One region of the Sphingobacterium sp. MAE genome, then DNA from elsewhere that is predicted to be linked to it. Evidence: riboswitches for the same ligand, from Rfam matches in the RefSeq annotation. Region 1 holds a riboswitch; the other holds the start of a gene.

The links. Region 1 has a riboswitch for thiamine pyrophosphate ahead of thiM (hydroxyethylthiazole kinase). Riboswitches for the same ligand answer to the same signal wherever they lie in the genome.
Region 2: another riboswitch for thiamine pyrophosphate. It lies ahead of thiS (sulfur carrier protein ThiS); the one in region 1 lies ahead of thiM (hydroxyethylthiazole kinase).

Annotation. Positions count from the first base shown of each region.
Region 1 is NZ_CM160044.1:1,479,827-1,487,814, reverse strand. It holds gene AC06G9_RS06280 (hybrid sensor histidine kinase/response regulator transcription factor) at 1-2,335, opposite strand, end outside; TPP riboswitch at 2,482-2,574, shown strand; gene thiM (hydroxyethylthiazole kinase) at 2,635-3,432, shown strand; gene thiE (thiamine phosphate synthase) at 3,429-4,067, shown strand; gene thiD (bifunctional hydroxymethylpyrimidine kinase/phosphomethylpyrimidine kinase) at 4,064-4,897, shown strand; gene tenA (thiaminase II) at 4,884-5,534, shown strand; gene AC06G9_RS06255 (GNAT family N-acetyltransferase) at 6,570-7,007, shown strand; gene AC06G9_RS06250 (SGNH/GDSL hydrolase family protein) at 7,135-7,988, shown strand, end outside.
Region 2 is NZ_CM160044.1:1,316,395-1,324,382, reverse strand. It holds gene AC06G9_RS05685 (hypothetical protein) at 1-19, opposite strand, end outside; gene AC06G9_RS05680 (iron chaperone) at 47-409, opposite strand; gene AC06G9_RS05675 (DUF502 domain-containing protein) at 508-1,104, opposite strand; gene AC06G9_RS05670 (bifunctional UDP-N-acetylmuramoyl-tripeptide:D-alanyl-D-alanine ligase/alanine racemase) at 1,152-3,593, opposite strand; gene AC06G9_RS05665 (regulatory protein RecX) at 3,666-4,154, shown strand; tRNA gene AC06G9_RS05660 (tRNA-Gly) at 4,254-4,329, shown strand; tRNA gene AC06G9_RS05655 (tRNA-Leu) at 4,344-4,428, shown strand; gene nudK (GDP-mannose pyrophosphatase NudK) at 5,049-5,627, shown strand; TPP riboswitch at 5,778-5,876, shown strand; gene thiS (sulfur carrier protein ThiS) at 5,941-6,147, shown strand; gene thiC (phosphomethylpyrimidine synthase ThiC) at 6,174-7,988, shown strand; gene AC06G9_RS05635 (thiamine phosphate synthase) at 7,985-7,988, shown strand, end outside.

The sequences.
Region 1 (7,988 bases):
TCAGACCAAGACCTGCCAGTACGTAAGCGATTTTAGCCCATATAGACGCATACCAGATAGGCTTGATCACAATATGGTATTCATAGATATCCGACACTACGTTTCCAGAAAGATCCACTTTTGTCAACTGCAGATGATAATCACCCGATCTTAAATTGGAAAGCAGGACTTTATTATCTCCACGCTCCAGCGGGATCCAATTTTCATTTTTATCCTTAAAATTATAGGCTAAACGGTGCCCAAGATGATTGCCATAATCCAGATCCGAAAATTCAAGTCTCAGGTTATTCTGGTCATGATCTAACGTGATTTCATTTCTGTAGCGCAAACCATAACCGTAATTACCGTAGGCCTCATTGTTCACATACATCGCAGTGAGGACAATTTTTTTCGTCTTTTGCTTGAATTCATCAATCACTTTTTCAGGTAAGACCGTCAGCTCATTGATTCCGCCCAGAACGACTTCATGTTGAAGTTGGTCATAATACATCGCCGTTATATCATGGCTGTACTTTAGCAACTCGGGTTTTAAGCTTTTTTTATTTACACTCCACACGCCTCCACTGGTGGAAAGCCAGATCTCATCACCGACCTCTACCATAGCGGTGACTTCTCCTTTGACCACAGGATCGAAAACAAGAAGATCACTACGATCATTTTTGTCTACCCGCCTCAATTCACCATGCTGCCCTATCCACACCGTACCCTCCCGATCTTTCAACATAAACGTTGATTGGTTCAACGATTTACCCTCTTTATCTTTCCATTCTTCCACTTTTCCCGTCACAGGATCAATGCTACTGATACCCATGTTATAAAACAGAGCCAAAATTTTGCCCCGTCCATTGTCAACGATCTGATTGGCAAAATCGGCCAATAATCCATCAGATTGAGTATAATTTTTATTAGCAATAAAAGATCCCGAAGAGGATAGAAGTTTATTTTTATTGACCTTAAATATACCACCCATATAGGTTGCTATCCAAAGATTCCCCTGCTTATCCTCTAAGATATTATAGGCCCATTTTGCATTTCTCATGCCATTTGAATCCACAATATCAAAACTTCTAAACTGTTTGGTCTGGGCATCAAATACGTTGACCCCACCGTCAGAAGCTATCCATAAATGTCCCGCAACATCCTCATAGATATCCCGAATCCGATTATGGGGAAGTTTATATGGAGCAGCATCCATCCGGTACCAGTAACTTTCGAAATCTTTTTGCCCCAATCCTCTGGTCCGAATCAAACCATTATCGCCACCAAGCCAATACCATCCCGCACGATCTTTGAATACTTTGTAAAATCGATTCCCATCGCTACTATTAGTAAACTGATAAATGGGAAAATTTTTCTCCTTTTGTTGGTTTGACCATAGGGAGATGCCCAAATCTGTGCCAACCCACATATTGTTGCTACGATCCCGATAGATACTCCAAATAATATTATTGGCTAAGGAATACGGATTTCGGGAATCATGCTTGGTTCTCAAAAGCGTGTGAACACTAGGCTGATATTCAAAGAGACCATCATCTGTTCCGATCAATAACGTTTGGCCATCTTTTGTCGCCATGGATTTGATCGGATGATTTTGCAGTACCGGTGCTTTAGACAGCTTTTCAGTGTTGTTATCATACCTGTACAGGCCATATTCCGTTCCTATAAATGTTATTTTAGCCGAAGTCAAAGAAAAAATAGAATTGACAAATTGATTACTACCCGATTTATAATCTGGTAAAACCAATTTCTTCACCTCTTTACGAGCAGGATGGAGTTGATACAGCCCCTTGTAAGTACCCACTAAAATTTTATCGGATTGAGTGGATAAAGCATAAATGGCTTGTCCATCCAAATCTTGATACCAAGTTTTTCCGTAATTGGTCAGTTTCTTGGTTTTCGTGTCGTAGCCATATAAACCAGAGATGGAACCGATCCATAGTTGATCACCAACTAACAGGAGCGACCTGACATCTGAAGGGCTACCCGTTGGAAATACTTCGTACCGATCTTCCCGATAATTGTATAAAAAAACACCTTTACCTGTCCCCAAAGCAAGATGAGTACCGTCAAGAACAGCAATACTATAAATGAAGGTCTGATAGGGCAATGCAGCTTCAGTCGGAGCATGAAGGGAATAACCATCGTAACTATATAATCCATTATTACTACCCAACCAAAGGATACCCAGACTATCTTGCGCAAAGCAGTGCACTGTACTCGCTTTTGCTCCAAGCCCTATATTTCTAAAAAATTGAAAATCTAACGATTGCCCAAAAACAGAAGGACCGCAAAGCGAAAGGAATAGCAAGAAAAACAAATAAACTGTCCGCATCATAAACAAGGTATTTACAAACATAATTATTTAAAAGTGTAAATACAATGTGGAACTTTATCGGCACACTTTTTAAGAAATGTACTAAAGAGCCTGTGATGATGAGTTTGGGCGCTTATCCATTAATTCATTTTTTTTCAATACTTTTGTATACGCTTTAGGGGTATTCTGTAAAGAATTGAGAGAGTCCCTTTGAACCTGATCCGGCTAACACCGGCGTAGGGAAAAGCAATCAGTCCATCTACTCATCCGGACTGTTGTTATGGATTTTTCCTAAAGCTTTTATTGTTAAAAATATAAGAATGGAAAAAAAACTCTGGCAACACATCATTCAGGTAAGAAATACCTCGCCTCTTATTCACAATATCACGAACTATGTTGTGATGAATAATACCGCCAATGCACTGTTGGCAGTGGGCGCATCACCGATCATGGCACACGCCAAACCTGAGGTCGAAGCAATGGTAACGCTATCGCATGCACTGGTCATCAACATCGGTACGCTGGACGAGTACTGGAGCGAATCCATGTTCATGGCATCTAAAAAAGCAGATTCAATCCAGAAACCTTGGGTTTTAGATCCTGTAGGTGCAGGTGCGACCTCCTATCGCGATACTGTTTTAAATCAACTGTTGCTTTTTAAGCCTACCGTCATCAGAGGGAATGCTTCTGAAATCATTGCTCTTGCAAAAACAGCAGATGTGGTGACAAAAGGGGTAGATAGTACCGTGATCAGTACCGAGGCTATCGATGCTGCAAAAAATCTACAGGCCAAATCAGGCGCAATCATATGTATTTCAGGTGAAACAGATATCATCATCAGCCACAACACATGTATATACTTAAAGAATGGGAATGCGATGATGACCAAGGTGACCGGATTAGGTTGTACTGCATCGGCCCTGATCGCGGCATTTATTGCTGCGGTTGAAAATAAAACGGAAGCTGTTGCTGCTGCAATGAGTTTACTGAGCATAGCAGGAGAATTAGCCGCAAAAGAAACTGCTGGCCCAGCAAGTCTGCAGACCCATATTCTGGACAAGCTCTATAACATTACCGAACACGAATTTCTTACCCATTTAAAAATCACCCAATCATGAACCTGCACCCCTCATTTCCTTATCCACTTTATTTAGTGATCTCGGAAAAGGACTGCCGAGGACGTGATTTCCTTTATGTAGCTGAACAGGCAATACGTGGAGGTGTGGACATGATCCAACTCCGTGAAAAAGAGATCACGACCAAAGAGTTGATCTATAAAGCACTGAAATTAAAAGAGATTACCGACAAATATCATATCCCGCTGATCATCAACGATCATGCTGAAGTAGCTGAAAAAATAAGTGCTGCTGGAATCCATGTCGGAAATCGGGATATCGCTCCTGCTGTACTGCGCCGTGTACATGCTTTTGAAAGCAAAACAATTGGCTATTCCATAGAATATCTCCATCAATTGGATGATGAAAACACCGCTGTAGCAGATTATTTAGGCGTCAGCCCCATATTTAATACGAAAACAAAAACAGATACCGTAACGGAATGGGGCTTGAACGGATTAGCAATGATCCGTTCTCGTACAGATAAGCCCTTAGTTGCAATCGGAAATGTACGATTGGAAAATGCATCAGCAATCGTTAAAGCGGGTGCCGATTCGTTAGCAGTCGTCTCCGCGATCTGTGGTGCTGACCATCCAGAGCAAGCCGCTTATGCAATTAAAAATGAACTATTAAAATGAAACAATACACCTATCCTTCGGTGCTCACCATTGCTGGTTTTGACGGTAGTGGCGGAGCTGGCATTCAGGCCGATATTAAAACCTTTTCAGCGCTGGGCTGCTATGCGACGTCAGTCCTTACTGCTCTGCCGGTGCAAAATACACAAGGAGTCCAAAAAATATATCCCATTCCGATAGCAGCTGTATCCGACCAGATCGCCGCGATCTTAGATGATATTATGCCTGCTGCTATTAAAATAGGCATGGTCCATACCCCCCAACTGGTGGAGACCATCGCGACTTCTTTAAGTCATTATCCAAAGATCCCGATCGTCTTTGATCCTGTCATGGTGGCAACAAGTGGTCATACACTTATTGAGGCAGATACCATCCAAACCATCATGGACAGGCTATTTCCAATAGCCGACATCATCACTCCAAATATGGACGAAGCTGCACTACTGGCTGGCATTGATGTAAAAAATCTGGACGATATGCATCAGGCGGCAAAGATTATTCAGACCCTAGGCTGTAAACATGTTCTTGTTAAAGGAGGACATCAACAAACGGCTACCTTAACCTCATTATTTTTTGAAGAAAATGGCCAGTACACAGCCTTTGAAACGAAAAAATTTGCGACAAAAAATACACATGGATCGGGTTGCACACTTTCCTCAGCTATCGCCGCTTACTTGGCACGTGGAGAAAATTTTCATACCGCAGTAGCATTAGCGCAAGATTATATCTACGAAGCTATTAAACATGGAAAAGATGTCGTAATCGGAAAAGGCAATGGCCCTCTTAACCACTTTTTTAACCCTGATAAATTAATTAAAAATGAATTGGTCTGAAATCTCTTGGAATCAAATTGAAAATAACTATCAGTCTATTTTAGAAATGCCCTTTATTACTGAACTAGCTGCTGGAAATCTACCTATACATAAATTTCAGTTCTATATGGCGCAAGATTCCCTCTATCTGGAACACTTCGGAAGAGCATTAGCACTGATCGCAGCTCGGGCACATGATGTAGATACTACTTTACACTATATCAAGTATGCGGAGACAGCGATTGTGGTCGAAAATGCCCTGCATCATGCATACTTTCAGGATTTTGGTTTAACCGAAAAGGGAACGATGGGGCCCGTATGTCATCATTATATTCACTTTTTAAAAAGCACGGCAGCAATAGATGCCGTTGAAATCGCTATGGCCGCGGTACTCCCCTGCTTTTGGATCTATAAAAAAGTCGGTGATCATATCCTCAATGAGGTGAACAGCAGCAATCATCCGTACCAAAAATGGATCGATACCTATGGTGGTGAAGACTTTGCTATTGCCGTCCAGCAAGCCATTGATCTGTGCGACAAGGCGGCAGCGGAAGCATCACCAGCCATTAGAGAAAAGATGACCGAAGCTTTTATTACTGCTTCAAAAATGGAATATTATTTCTGGGAAGCGGCATATGATATCAAAAGTTGGATGTAATGAAAAAGAGGTTAAATCCTATTATTCATTTCAGTGACAAAAAAATAGTTAGCGCACTACCTATTTATTAAAATTATAGCAAAAAGTTAAATAAAGAGCGTAAAAGTGGGATCACTTGTTGACTTTCAGCGATCCCTTCTTGACAAGAAGGGATCGCTTATTTGTAATAAGGGAACACAATTTCGCAAAAAGGGATCGCTTGTTTGTAATAAGGGAACACAATTTCACAATAAGGGATCACTTGTTTGTAAAAAGGGACACAAGTTCACAAAAAGGGATCGCTTGTTTGTAAAAAGGGAACACAACTTCACAACAAGGGATCACTTGTTTGTAATAAGGGAACACAACTTCGCAACAAGGGATCGCTTTTCCTAAAAAGACATCAGCAGTTATAGAAATACTGATCCAACCTCGACAACAACTTATCACTTGTTTGCGACAAGAGGTTTAACTTTAGAAAACTTGTTCTCCTTCTTCAGAAAAAGGGACTGCATCTTTTCAAGAAGGGACTTCTTCTTCAGAAGAAGGGACTGCACAAAGCGAAGAAGTGATCACTGACTGGACGATTTTAATCGAATAATAGCTTATTTAAGCTTTAAAAGGTGTTTTTAAATTTTAAGATCTCGACTTATTGATTTTTTTCTAACTGACCTCAATTGGTTGTATCAGCAACTTTTACCAACTAAGTATTGTCGTATGACCTGAATCTTCGCAAAATAATCAAGAACAAAATTGAGGATCCGCACGGTCATCTCCTAATAAGATGATTTACCCAGATACTGAAGTTGACCGGCTCCGCTTGATCGATCAGATTACGAATCCCTTTGCTCTCATTAGTAGCCTATTAAAAAAGAGCATCAATCCCTATTAAAGTATGATCTTAAAGGAAATTAAGCCAATCACATCTCTACACGAGACATTGTATTTGGTAAATAACTTTTTTTCTCTCAAATTTGTAAATATTACATATAAATACCAGTATTTAATTTCTGAACCAGTAGCAGCAGATATTTTTAAATAAAACAAACTAAAAATATGATGGAAATAAAAATTTTATGCTTAGCGGACATCAATGATCAAATTGCCGAAGAGATAGCGGCGCTTTTTAAACAGCTCAGTCCTCAAAAAAAACAATTGCCATTAACTGAAATATTGAAGGATGAAAATCCCATATCATTCGTTTACTGTTTAATTGATCAGCATGTAGCAGGGATAGCTAGTATATGTACTTATCAAGTAATTTCGGGTAGCAAAGGATGGATCGAGGACGTGGTGGTGAATGAGCAATATAGAGGTAGAGGTATCGGAAAAAAACTCATTGAAAAAATATTAGAAATTGGCCATCAGAAAAAGCTTAAGGAGATTTTACTCTACACAGAAGATCATCGCGAAGCCGCTTTAAACCTTTATCAAGGTATCGGCTTTCAAGCTAAAGAAAGCAAAATTTATTATATTAAAAATGAACAGGTTTAAAACTTGAGCCTTTAGAGCTAGCGTATACAAAATTTCTGCATCACATATTTAATTCTTATTTGATGCACATGTTGCGACAAAAAACACAACTTTACACCTATATTATAGCACCAAAATAAACAACCCCATGTATAGAATTTGTATCAGTATCCTATTGTTATCTTTTTTCTCCTGTATGGCACAGCAAAAAACACAAACTTTTTCTGCTGACCACCCTGCAATTACTTATACTGGAAGAATTGATTTTTCAGATCCTAAATTGCCCACTTTCTATGCTCCTGGGGTGTACTTTGAGTTCGATTACGAAGGATCCTATTGTGACATTACACTTATCGATGAAGCATTATATGGAAAAAATCATAATTACATCAGTATACTCATCGATCAGGAACCGGTGCAACGATTGAAGCTTGCCTCGAAGGAAAATAAAATACGGATTGGTGAAAAGCTTGCTGCAGGTCGACATCACGTATTGATCTGTAAAGGAACAGAAGCAAATATAGGGTCCCTAGCATTAAAGAATATCCAAGCAGAACAGATTTACAAATCATTGGACCAAACGACCCGAAAAATCGAATTTTATGGCAATTCCATCACCTGTGGGACTGGCTCCAACCTCAGCATTCCCTGCGGCACTGGAGAATGGTCTGACCAGCACGATGCCTATGCAGCGTATGGCCCCATTTTAGCACGTAGTCTCCATGCAAAATGGCAGTTGACATCATACTCAGGAATAGGTCTTATGCATTCGTGTTGTGATCTAAAATTTACAATGCCTGATATTTATGATAAAATAAATTTACGCGACAATCGCATCAATTGGAACTTTTCCACTTATCAACCCGATTTAGTCTGTGTGACACTTGGACAGAATGATGGTTTTCAACCTGCTGAATTATTTATAAAGAATTATATTGACTTTCTAAAGAAGCTACGTCAAAAATATCCTCAAGCAGAAATTTTATGTTTAAGCAGCCCAAT
Region 2 (7,988 bases), 160 kb from region 1:
GTTTCCATAATCGATCCATCAACTCCTATTTTAAAATTCTAATGACCTATTTAAGCTTTTTTAAGATCTCCGCAACTCTGTACTCCACCATCTTTACGATCAGTTCATAAGGAATCTGTTGCTTTAAAGGAAACTGTACAGAACCTTTACCTTGTTTATAAGGAGCAAGTTGGTCCTCAAATTGCTCATGACCAGTAGGTGTAGCATAAAATCCAATATGCTTCTGATAACCGCCAAAATAAACGAGTGGTTTTCCTTTTAACTTATACGCTGGCATACCGTAGGCAATACCCTCTGTTGCATCTGGAGCATGTGCCAAAATGGTTTTCCGTACTTGCGACAAAATCTGTTGCACGTCGTTTGGAAAAGAAGTGATATATTCGTCTACCGTTTTAAACTCAATCTTCATCGTTAATTATGATGTTAAAATACAAAATAAATGTAAACAAAAGGGAACCATTTTACCAATGATTCCCTTTTGTTTTTTATAAAAATTGTTTCTGTACCTTATTCCAAACCACTGACACCACCTGAAACAACAAGCTTCATCGCATCTGTAGCGGACATATCTAATTTTGTTACTAAGGAAGATTTCACGACAACAACTTGTCCAGCGAATGAGTAAGAATATGGAAAATAAACCACCACTTCGTCCGTCAAATTAATTTTTGATAGATCTGATTGTGTCAAGAAACCGATCTTACTCACGCCAATTTCATTCACTTTTACTAAAACAGGAACATTGAATTTTTTGGCATCGCCAACAAATGCTTCTGTAAAATCCTTAATCGATGAGTACAAAGTATTCAACAATGGAATACGATTAATCTGATTATTCAACCAGTGCTTAATAGGATCCGTGACAAAATTGGTAAAAACAATTCCTGCTATAACCAAGATTAAAATAACCGTTAAAATACCGATACCTGGAATATACAAAGGATGTCCAGTCTCATCCTCTAAAAACATGCCCGTAAGATTCAATGCCGAATCAACAGAAGCTACAATCCAGACAATCAAGAAAATAGCACCAGCTAAAGGAACGACAACTAAGGTTCCTTTTATAAGATAATTTAAAAAAGCTCTAATTAATTTTGATAACATACTACTTGTACCTATTGACGTTACAAAGATGCGAAATAAGCCTTGAATTACTCGTAAAAATAAACTCTTTTAACCCGTTGTGAGATATTCACCAACAATTCATAGGGAATGGTCCCAATTGCTAATGCGGCCTCTTTCAGATCTGGATAAACAATAACTTCATCTTCTTCATTGACATCAATATCGGTAACATCTAACATACACATATCCATACAGATATTACCAATTGTGCGGACTACTTGTCCATTGATAGACATCTTACCCACACCGTTTCCAAAACGGCGGTCGTAGCCATCGGCATAACCAATCTTAATGGTCGCAATACGGCTAGCGCGATTTAATACGCCTGCACGATTGTATCCGACTGTCTCGGTAGCAGCAAGGGATTTGATCTGCGTCACATTCGTTTTCAAAACACTGACTTCTCTAACGGGAAGATCATCACGATCCATATCAATTCCATAGAGACCGATCCCCAATCTGACCATGTCAAAATAAGCACTTGGCCATAGATCTATTCCCGATGTAGCAGCGATGTGCCGTATAAAGGAATAACCTAACTCCTGCTTAAGTTTGGTCGTAAATATATCCAAAAGATGAATTTGATTTTCTGTAAAGGCATGATCCATCTTATTTCCTGCTGATGCTAAGTGCGAAAAAACAGATTGTACTTTCATTGCCTCTTGATTTTTCAGGACAGCAAGCAGATCATCGATTTCATCAGGCATAAATCCCAATCGATGCATACCCGTATCAACTTTGATATGGACGGGAAAGTTTTTTAACTGATGCAGCTCCAAATAACGGAGAAATGAACCTAAAATTCTAAAACTATAGATTTCGGGTTCCAATTTATGCTGTACAATGGCATCAAAAGCATTTTCATCAGGACTCATGACCACTATTGGAAGTGTGATGCCTCCGTTTCGAAGATCAACACCTTCATCGGCAAAAGCTACTGTCAAATAATCTACATGGTTAAATTGCAGCAAATTAGCAATTTCAAAACTTCCACTACCATAAGAGAAGGCTTTGACCATAGCCATTAATTTTACTCCTGCAGGCAATAAGCCTCGGTATATATTAAGATTATGTTCCAGGGCGTTCAAATTGATTTCTAAAATGGTATCATGGGACTTCGCAACCAGTCGTTTACTGATCTGCTCAAAGTGGTAATCACGCGCTCCTTTGATCAAGATCGTGGCGTTACTATATTCAATATGCTTAAAATTTTCTATAAACGATGCTGTATCTGGATAACTGGTAACTGGTAATGAAAATTGAGCTGGCAACTGACTCAGTATCGGTCCAATAAAAATCAGATCGGTCAGATCACTAGCGTCAATCAATCGTTTCAATTTACTGATGCTTTTCTCATCATGCAACTCAACACCAGGAATATCGGAAAGAATCAATACTTTACGCGTATTTTGCTTCTGCTGTTTTAGAAAATCCAGCGCAATCTGCAATGCAACTAAATCATTACTATAGGAATCATCAATGATGGAACTATTATGCTTTCCTTTTTTCAGTTCAAGACGCATTTCCATCGGTTGCAATGTTGCAATTCTTTCTGCTATGGTTTTGAAATCATATCCAAATGTGATCATGACAGCAATACATGAAATGGCATTTTCAATAGATGCTTGATCGACAAAAGGAATTTTTACCGTGAAAAACTGTCTGGAGAAACATAAGCTGAGCAAAGTTGCTTGATCGTTCTCTTTTTTAACAGAATAGACCTCCAGTTGGCAGCTCTCATCTTCGCCCCATGCAAATTTATAGAGCTGAGAAGGCATATAAATATGTTCCAAATATTTTTTTGGATAGATCAATACTTCAGCATCTGTAAAGAGTTTCAGTTTTTCAGCAATTTTTTCCTCTTTAGAATCAAATCCTGCTTTGTGTGCCACACCAATATTGGTCAGTATTCCATGTGTAGGTCTGATCATATGTTGAAGTTTTGCCATCTCTCCTACTTCGCTGATCCCAGCTTCTATAATGGCAAAATTGTACTGATCATTTAACTCCCATAAGGATAAAGCAACTCCAAGCTGCGAGTTATAACTTTTAGGGCTGCGGTATATTTTATATTCAGGAGATAGTAATTGAAAAAGCCATTCTTTAACAATAGTCTTACCGTTGCTCCCTGTAATCCCTAAGACCGGGGATTTAAACTGCATCCGTTGATGACCAGCAATGGCCTGTAAGGCTAAGAAAGTATCGGCTACCCATAAAATATTAGCATCTTGCAATACCATTTCTTGTTGAAAATCATCTTGTAGCACAAAATTTCTAATTCCTTTGCTATAGGCATCCATAATAAACTCATGCCCATCCCGACGGTTGACTAAAGCAAAAAATAACCCTGTTTCTGCATTGACGATTTTGCGTGTATCGTATATCAAATTTTGAATGATACATTGACCATTAACTATAATTGATCTCTTAGGGCCTATAATCTCCGAAATATCCGCAATGCTGTACATGATTAAAAATTTTATTCAATCAAAGCTCCACATTTTTTCAGTAAGTTCAATATATTTTTGAAATTTGTAAAGATGTTTGACGAAGAGAAAAAAAGAAAAAAAATATACACACCTAAGCAGGCGTTGCTCAAAGCGGAGAGTTATTGTGCGTATCAAGAACGGGCGCAACAAGAAGTACGGGATAAATTATATGATTGGGGACTATACGAAGAAGATGTTGAACAAATCATCTCGCAATTGATATCAGAGAATTTCTTAAATGAAGAACGCTTTGCGATCGCTTATACCTTAGGTAAGCTCCGGATGAAGAGTTGGGGGAAAATAAAGATCAAACAGTCGTTAAAATTTAAACGAGTTTCAGAACCTTTAATTAAAATTGCATTTTCTAAAATTGATATGGATGAATATGAGGATAAGCTCAACGAGCTGATCGATAAAAAAAAGCTTTTAATAAAAGATAAAGATCCTTATATAATCAAGAATAAGCTATTTCAATATGCTTTATCCCGCGGTTTTGAAAGTGATATTATTTCTTCTGTCCTGAAAGAAAAGGGATTATAAAAAAAACAAAATAAAGCTGGTATGAAAATTTGTTTTTTTAATTATTAGCTCTATATTTGCATCACCAAAACAGAAAACAACTTGTTAGCTGTTAGTAATGCGAAAATAGCTCAGCTGGTAGAGCACAACCTTGCCAAGGTTGGGGTCGCGAGTTCGAATCTCGTTTTTCGCTCCACATTAAGATCACCTGCCTAGGTGGTGGAACTGGTAGACACGCAGGACTTAAAATCCTGTTTCCGTTAAGGAAGTGCGGGTTCGATTCCCGCCCTAGGTACAAGAAAGCTCATCCAAAAGATGAGCTTTTCTTGTTTTTAAACAATTGTTCTAAAGCTAATGTAATACACACCTCTGTATTCAGCATCGTTGACCAAAATCCGATTTCTTTTTGCATGTACTGAACTCCATCTGCTAAAAATTAAACTCCTGTTTTTCGTTAAGAATTTATAGATCCGATTCCCATTAATATATCTACAAAGGACAACTTTTTAGTGATTTTTCATTCTATTTTATTAAGCCAGCATACTGCATTCACACTTCGTAATTAATGAACAGCACCTTGTTAATTAGTAACTATATCATGGATATAATAAAGAGCTATTATAGAGGGTTTCTATAGGGTTCATATAGATAAATCTCTATAATACCTGTAGAAAATCACTATAAATTTTGTTGTATATCTGAAGTAATATAGAATCTAACCATCACCCCGTCTGAATCATTATACGCTCTTGCAAACATGATTGACGCTACCTAGAAAAAAATCCTTTAACTTTATTTACACTTCCTTAAGAAATACGGATGCGAGTTTATAAATTTATATACCTTTAGCATCTGATCCCTTATTCAAAAGTTGCACAAATACTAAGAGAAAAAAGAATTAAAAAAACCTTGCCTATGATAGCTAACATCAAGATCACAGAAAGCAAAATTTTATCCGATAATTGGTACATCCTAAGAAAAATAACCTACGAATATTTAAAAAAGGATGGTACAACGATGACCCAAAGTAGAGAGGCTTATGACAGAGGAAACGGCGCAACTATTTTATTGTACAACACAGAGCAGAAAACAGTGATTCTTACCCGACAATTTCGGCTTCCAACATTTATTAATGGAAATGAAACAGGCCTGATGATTGAAGCTTGCGCAGGTTTACTGGATAAAGATAATGCAGAAGATTGTATTAGAAGAGAGACGGAGGAAGAAACAGGCTATAAAATTACAGATGTAAGAAAGATTTTTGAAGCTTATATGTCTCCTGGATCCGTTACAGAAATTCTGCATTTTTTTATAGCCGAATATGCAAAAGAAATGAAAGTCAGTGAAGGTGGAGGACTGGACCATGAAGAAGAAAATATTGAGGTATTAGAATTGGATATCTCCGAAGCTATGCGGATGGTAGCGAGCGGTGAGGTCAAAGATGCTAAAACAATTATGTTGCTGCAATATATTAAATTACACGGTATTTTATAATTGCAAATAGCAATTTGTATTCCTTCTCCTTACTATAGCTGATTATATATGCCAATAACAAGAGCGGGTATATTGTTGTGTCACAAAACAATGGATAGACAAAAATAAATCTACCTCTTTTCTTTTATTCATATTTTTTTTCTAGTTTAGTGGAAACTTTAGGGGTGTCTGCAAGATTTGCAGGCTGAGATTTTACCCTTAGAACCTGATCCGGGTCATACTGGCGTAGGGAAAAGTAAGATGTCTTCATTGTGCATATACCTGCATAACTGTGGCCATTCCTAAAGTTTTTTATTTAAAAATTTTTAAAGGAATGGAACTTACGATCAATCACCAATCACGTTTTTTTGAACAGCCTCCCTCCTCTTTGGAAGGTTTGATGCTTTTGGAATTTCCAGAAAAAAGTAAAGGCATTGCTGTTGCCATTAATAACCAAGTCATACCCAAAACGGCTTGGGCAACAACCCCATTACGCCATCAAGATTCAATTCTCGTCATTTCTGCTACGCAAGGCGGATAATTCATTTACACCTATAATACACCATTATGTTAGAACAAACCATTACCCAAACCCCTTTCCCAAATTCGAAAAAAGTCTACATCCCTGGAAAACTCTTTCCAATTCAGGTAGCTATGCGTGAAATTACACTCAGTGCAACTAAATTGAGCAAAGGTGGTGTAGAAATCAATCCTCCTGTTACCATTTATGATACATCAGGTCCATATACCGATGATGATGCAAAGATCGATATCCGTAAGGGGCTACCTCGCACTCGAGAAAGTTGGATATTGGATAGACAAGATGTTGAAATTTTACCCCAGATCAGTTCGGATTATGGTCAAGAACGATTGGCAGATACGGATCTGGATGAACTTCGTTTTGAATACAGCCATAAACCTAAAAAAGCTTTAGCAGGTCATAACGTTAGTCAATTACATTATGCTAGAAAAGGGATCATCACTCCAGAAATGGAGTATGTGGCTATTCGTGAAAACCAACGTATCGAGCAAATAGAAGCGGCGACAATGGGTATGGAACATCAACATGCGGGACATAGTTTTGGTGCTCGAACACCCAAGAAACTGATCACAGCGGAATTTGTACGTGAAGAAATCGCAGCAGGTAGAGCCATCATCCCGAATAATATCAATCACCCAGAAAGTGAACCGATGATTATCGGACGTAATTTTTTAGTGAAAATAAATGCCAATATTGGCAATAGTGCAGTGACGTCCAGTATTGAAGAAGAGGTAGACAAAGCGGTATGGGCATGTCGCTGGGGTGCAGATACGATAATGGATCTTTCAACGGGTAAAAATATCCATGAAACACGTGAATGGATCATCCGTAATTCGCCCGTTCCAATCGGCACAGTACCGATATATCAAGCTTTGGAAAAAGTAAAAGGTGTAGCAGAAGATCTGACTTGGGAGATATTTAGAGACACCTTAATTGAACAAGCGGAACAAGGTGTTTCCTATTTCACGATTCATGCAGGAGTATTGTTGAGATATATTCATCTGACAGCAAAACGCGTAACGGGAATTGTATCTCGTGGTGGATCGATCATGGCAAAATGGTGTTTATTTCATCATAAGGAAAACTTTTTATATACGCACTTTGAAGATATCTGTCAGATCATGAAGCAATACGATGTGGCCTTTTCGCTAGGTGATGGTCTACGCCCTGGCTCTATTGCCGATGCGAACGATGCTGCACAGTTTGCTGAATTAGAGACTTTAGGTGAATTAACTAAAATTGCATGGAAGCATGATGTACAGGTTATGATTGAAGGGCCTGGTCATGTACCGATGCACATGATCAAGGAAAACATGGACAAACAGCTTGAAGTCTGTGATGAAGCACCTTTTTATACGTTGGGTCCATTGACAACAGATATTGCTCCGGGTTATGATCACATTACATCTGCAATTGGCGCGGCTATGATCGGATGGTTTGGATGTGCCATGCTTTGCTACGTTACTCCTAAAGAACATCTTGGATTGCCTAACCGAAAAGATGTGAAAGACGGGGTCATTACCTATAAATTGGCAGCACATGCTGCGGATCTAGCCAAAGGGCATCCTGGTGCACAATATCGCGATAATGCTTTGAGCAAGGCTAGGTTTGAGTTCCGTTGGGAAGATCAGTTTAATCTTTCATTGGATCCCGATACAGCGCGAGAATTTCACGATGAAACACTACCTGCTGATGGTGCAAAAGTGGCACACTTCTGTTCGATGTGCGGTCCCAAATTTTGTTCGATGAAGATTACCCAAGAGATACGCGATTCTGCAGAACAGGGAATGATGGATATGTCTAAAGAATTTATCGAGCAAGGTAAAGAGCTATATCTATGA